Prosthecobacter sp.: one gene and its partner. Each later gene encodes a partner of the first gene's protein in a complex. Links are inferred from orthologs where the notes say so. Each region holds a gene or a part of one and is shown on either strand. Other genes may lie near its edges.

The links. The genes of interacting proteins can lie anywhere in the genome.
Region 2: the proteins of metK (region 1) and groL are in contact, whole or in part, in a cryo-EM structure (PDB 8P4O), measured with the Escherichia coli proteins. The link is inferred for Prosthecobacter sp. from one-to-one orthologs.

What each region holds. Positions count from the first base shown.
Region 1 is NZ_JAXMIH010000006.1:393,852-396,655, forward strand. It holds metK (methionine adenosyltransferase), read right to left. Parts: upstream 2,111-2,804; coding sequence 890-2,110; downstream 1-889. Other genes in the region: U1A53_RS04525 (right-handed parallel beta-helix repeat-containing protein), read left to right, coding at 1-792; U1A53_RS04535 (sulfatase-like hydrolase/transferase), read left to right, coding at 2,293-2,804. UniProt on the Escherichia coli protein: Catalyzes the formation of S-adenosylmethionine (AdoMet) from methionine and ATP.
Region 2 is NZ_JAXMIH010000006.1:956,197-959,084, forward strand. It holds groL (chaperonin GroEL), read left to right. Parts: upstream 1-577; coding sequence 578-2,200; downstream 2,201-2,888. Other genes in the region: U1A53_RS06640 (hypothetical protein), read left to right, coding at 1-125; U1A53_RS06645 (co-chaperone GroES), read left to right, coding at 241-537; U1A53_RS06655 (arylsulfatase), read left to right, coding at 2,359-2,888.

The sequences.
Region 1 (2,804 bases):
GCGATTCCAACGGAGTGGCCCGCGCCGCTGTCTTCGAAAGACCTCGGTGCTCTGCCCGCTGGAGTCGAAGCGTGGCAAATCGGCGTCAAAACCGGTGATCATTCGAGCCTGCCGCTGCCACAGATCGAGATGAAGCCCACGACCGGCAAACCGGTCGCCGTCGTTGAAGGCTATCCGGCGTTTGATGCACCGCTGGTGCGCTACGCATTGCGCAAACAAGGGCGAAAGGCCGAAGTCATCGAGCGTGCATGGTTGGACACAACGCGCTTGCCGGAGTTCTCGATGGTGGTGTATGCCGGAAGCCTAGCGCGTGCGAAATCACCGGTGACGAAATTCAGCGCGGAGGATTTGCCGCGTGTACGTGCTTTCCTGGAGCAAGGTGGCACGCTGGTGCTGCTGCGTGCAACCAATGAGATGTTTGCCAGCGATCACGGCAAATCGTTTCTGAACGAGCTGTGCGGCGAAACGCCCAAACTCGCCGCCGCACCGTCACAACTGCTGCTCCCGCAACATCCGTGGGTGAAGCATCTCGATTCCTCGTCTCATCCATGGCTCTCCGCAAAAAATGCTGTGCCATTACGAGCCGTGAAGGGCGAGCGCATCCTCGGCACGCCGGAAGGGCTGACGACGTTCTGCCGCATCGCCGTTGGCAAGGGATCTCTCATTTACATCGGCTGGGAGATCGCCGAATCCATCCCGCATGGCCGACTCAAAGCGACGGTGGAAATGGAACGCATTTACGAAGAGCAGTATCGTGTGCTGGAGAAGGTGCTGAGCGCAGATGTGCCATGAAAGAAGCCGCGCAGGTTTCCCCGCGCGGCTTGGTGAAAGTAGCTTTGTTGCTGCGCAACAAAGGCCCGGAGACCTGTTGCACAGCAACAGGTCAACTTTACTTCGCGGCTTTCTTGAGGGCCTCGGCCTTGTTGGTGATTTCCCATGTGATGTCGGGATCACCGATCTTGCCGAAGTGACCGTAGTTGGTGGTCTTCGAGTAGATCGGGCGGAGCAGATTGAGCTGCTTGACGATGTCGGCAGGCTTGAAGGAGAACACTTTGAGGACGGCGGCGAGGATCTTGCCGTCGTCAATGGTGCCGGTGCCGAAGGTGTCGATGTGGACACTCACGGGCAGCGGATGACCGATGGCGTAGGCGAACTGCACTTCGCACTTCGAGGCGAGGCCGGAAGCGACGACGTTTTTGGCGACCCAGCGGCCCATGTAGGCGGCGCTGCGGTCCACTTTGGACGGGTCTTTGCCGGAGAAGGCACCACCGCCGTGACGGCCCATGCCGCCGTAGCTATCGACGATGATTTTACGACCGGTGAGGCCGCTGTCGCCCTGCGGGCCGCCGACGACAAACTTGCCGGTCGGGTTGATGAGATACTCGGTGTCCTTGGTGAGCATGTTCTTCGGCAGCACCTTCTTGATGACCTGCTCGATGCAGAACTTTTCGATCTCGGCGTGGCTCACGTCCGCAGCGTGCTGCGTGGAGATGACGACGTTCACGATGCGGGTGGGTTTGCCATCGACGTATTCGACGGAGACCTGGGACTTGGCGTCGGGGCGCAGCCACTTGGCGAGTTTGCCGGCCTTGCGGATGCGTGTCAGCTCACGGCCGAGGCGATGGGCAAACATGATCGGTGCAGGCATGAGTTCCGGCGTTTCGTCACAAGCATAACCAAACATGATGCCCTGGTCGCCAGCGCCTTGTTCGCCGTGCTTTTTGCCTTCGGCTTCAGCGGCATCGACGCCTTGGGCGATGTCGGGGCTCTGGATGGTGAGGTAGTTGTTGATGAAGATCTGGTCGGCGTGGAAGACGTCGTCCACATTCGTGTAGCCGATGCCACGGACAGCGTTGCGGATGATCTGGCCGACGTTGATGACCTCATCAATGGGCTTGGTGGTGCCGAGCTTCTTGTTCTGGAGCTTCGGAATGGTGATCTCACCACCGACGACGACGATGTTGCTCTTCACGAAGGTTTCGCAGGCGACGCGGCTCTTGGAGTCGATGGCGAGGCAGGCGTCGAGGATGGCGTCGGAAATGGTGTCGGCAACTTTGTCAGGATGGCCTTCGCCGACGGACTCGGACGAGAAAATGTAAGAGCGGGACATGGTGGTGGTCTTTTGGTTATATGGACGAATCATGATTTGATGATGCGTCTTGGAGGGAGAGTATTCCCCAAAGCGGGGGCGTCAATGTGGATTTCGGGGCCGGGAGGCGGTGTGATCTGGATAGTTGATGGATGAACGAGGCCGATAAGGCGCCCTTTCGCCGCCGTTTGGCATGAATCCTCATGCGTTGCCTGCTCTCTGTCATCCTCGTTGCCCTCTATAGTTGGGCTGGTGCTGCCGAACAGCCCAATGTCGTCTGCATCCTTGTTGATGACTTTGGCTGGGCTGATCCATCGTGCTTCGGCGGCAAAGTCCCGACGCCGAACATCGACCGGTTGGCGCAAGAGGGGATGCAGTTTCGGCAGTTCTACGTGGCCTCGCCGATTTGTTCGCCATCTCGATGCGGTGTGATCACAGGGCAGTTCCCGGCGCGGTGGAAAATCACGAGTTATCTGCAAACCAGGGCGGGCAATCGCGAGTGCGAGCAGGCGGATTTTCTCGATCCGAAAGCACCGTCGCTGCCGCGTGTGTTCAAGGAGGCGGGTTATGCCACGGCACACATCGGCAAATGGCATCTCGGCGGTGGTCGCGATGTGACGGAAGCGCCGAAGTTTGCCGCGTATGGCTACGATCTCGGTCTTGGCACGTATGAGAGCCCGGAACCGACGGCTGAACTTGGTTTGATGACGACGCC
Region 2 (2,888 bases), 560 kb from region 1 along the record:
TCGTCGGCGAGATCGGCGAGGCCGCCCCGGACATCAGCTTCGGCGGCCTTGACCGCGCTCCGAACGGCGTCTCCATCGTCCCCAATCCGGCCGCTGCGCCTGCCAAACCCGACCTTCCCGACTGAACCCACCCAATTTCCGCCCGGCCAGCCGACACACCAACCCGTGTGACAGCAGGCCGGGCAGACAACCCGAAACCAAACCAGAACCGCAACCCTCAAAGCACAAACCAGACCAACTATGGCTACCTCCATCACCCCGCTCGGACGTCGCGTCCTCGTGAAGCGCTCCAACAGCGAAGAAAAGACCGCCGGCGGCATCTTCCTCCCCGACACCGCCAAAGAAAAACCGCAGGAAGCTGAAGTGCTCGCACTCGGCACCGGCAAAGACGACGAAGGCAAAGACGTGTCCACCCTCTTCACCGTGAAGAAGGGCGACAAAGTCCTCATCTCCAAATACGGCGGCACGGAAGTGAAGCTCAATGGCGACGATGTCCTCATCATCAACGAAACCGACATCCTCGGCATCATCTCCTAATTCATCCCCCCTCACCCCCTAACTCATCCCTTAAACTGATATGGCAAAACAACTGCACTTCGACGAAACCGCACGCCAGGCCCTCCTGCGCGGCGTCACCAAGCTGGCTCGCGCCGTGAAGGCCACTCTTGGCCCTTCCGGTCGCAACGTCATCCTGGAAAAGAAATTCGGCTCCCCTACGATCACCAAAGACGGTGTCACCGTGGCCAAGGAAATCGAACTTCCATGCCCCTATGAAAACATGGGCGCCCAGCTCATCAAGGAAGTCTCCTCCAAGACCTCCGACATCGCTGGCGACGGCACCACGACCGCCACGGTCCTGGCCGAAGCCATCTACGCTGAAGGTCTCCGCAACGTGACCGCCGGCGCCAACCCGATCTCGCTCCAGCGCGGCATCATGAAGGCCACCGAGGCCATCGTCGCCAAGCTGAAGGAAATCAGCACCCCGGTGAAGGACAGCAAGGAAGTGGCCCAGGTCGCAACCGTGTCCGCCAACTGGGACGCTGGCATCGGCAACATCATCGCCGAAGCCATGGACAAAGTGGGCAAGGAAGGCACCATCACTGTCGAAGAAGCCAAATCCATCGAAACGACTCTCGAAGTCGTCGAAGGCATGCAATTCGACAAGGGTTACCTCTCCCCATACTTCGTCACCAATCCTGAGACGATGGAGTGCAACCTCGAAGGCGCCTACATCCTCATCAACGAGAAGAAGGTCAGCAATCTGAAGGACATGCTCCCTCTGCTTGAGAAGGTCGCTCGCTCCGGCAAGCCTCTCCTCATCATCGCGGAAGACGTCGAAGGTGAAGCCCTTGCCACCCTCGTGGTGAACAAGCTGCGCGGCACCCTCAACATCGTGGCCGTCAAGGCTCCTGGCTTCGGCGACCGCCGCAAAGCCATGCTCGAAGACATCGCCATCCTCACCGGCGGCCGCTGCATCACCGAAGACCTCGGCATCAAGCTTGAAAACATCGAGCTGACCGACCTCGGCCAGGCCAAGCGCATCACCATCGGCAAGGAAAACACCGTCATCGTCGAAGGCGAAGGCGGCAGCGAGGCCATCGCCGGACGCGTCCAGCAGATCAAGAACCAGATCGCCGACACCACCAGCGACTACGACCGTGAGAAGCTCCAGGAGCGTCTCGCCAAGCTGGCCGGCGGCGTCGCCGTCATCAACGTCGGTGCTGCCACCGAAACAGAGATGAAGGAAAAGAAAGCCCGCGTCGAAGACGCCCTGCACGCCACCCGTGCGGCCGTTGAAGAAGGCATCGTCCCTGGCGGCGGTGTGGCTCTGATCCGTGCGCAGGCCGCCATCGGCGACCTCGGTCTCGTTGGTGACGAAAAGACCGGCGCTGAAATCGTCGCTCGTGCCATCGAAGCTCCTCTCCGTCAGCTTGCAGCCAATGCAGGTGTCGAAGGCGCTCTGATCGTTGCTGAAGTCAAGAAAGGCAAAGGCAACCACGGCTACAACGTCGCCACCGGCAAGTATGAAGACCTCATCAAGGCCGGCGTCGTTGACCCAGCCAAGGTGACCCGCAGCGCTCTCCAGAACGCCGCCTCTATCTCCGGCCTGCTCCTCACCACCGAATGCCTCATCGCAGACATTCCGAAGGAAGAGAAAGCCGACGGCGGCCATGCCCACGACCACGGCGGCATGATGTAAGACGTTTGACCGCGATGTGACCCAACCCTCATCGCGAATCAAAACCCAAAACCTCCACGCGGCCCGGAAGCAATTCCGGGCCGCTTTTTTGTGCCCTTGGAACGCGATGAGGACGAATGAAGCCAAGATCATCGCCCCAGCATCGTTCTCATCGGCCCATGAGCCGCCGCACTGTCCTTTTCCTCCTCGCGTTCGCGAGTTTTGCCATCGCCGCCGACAAACCAAACATCATCTTCATTCTCAGCGACGATCTCGCGCAGGGTGATCTCGGCTGCTACGGGCAAAAGCTGATCCAGACACCGAATCTCGACCGCATGGCAAAGGAAGGCACGCGTTACCTCCAGGCGTATTGCGGTACGAGTGTGTGCGCGCCCTCTCGTTCATCACTGATGACCGGCTTGCACAGCGGCCACTGCCCGATCCGTGCCAATCGTGAAATCCAGCCGGAAGGCCAGAAGCCGCTGCCTGCGGGCACGATCACGGTGGCGAAGATCCTGAAGGATGCCGGTTACGCGACGGCCTGCTGCGGCAAGTGGGGCATGGGCATGTTCGACACGAGCGGAAGCCCGCTGAAGCTCGGGTTCGATCACTTCTTCGGCTACAACTGCCAACGCCACGCGCACAGCTATTTCCCAAGCTTTCTCTACAACGACGATCGGCGCTTTGAGCTGCCCGGCAACACTGGCAA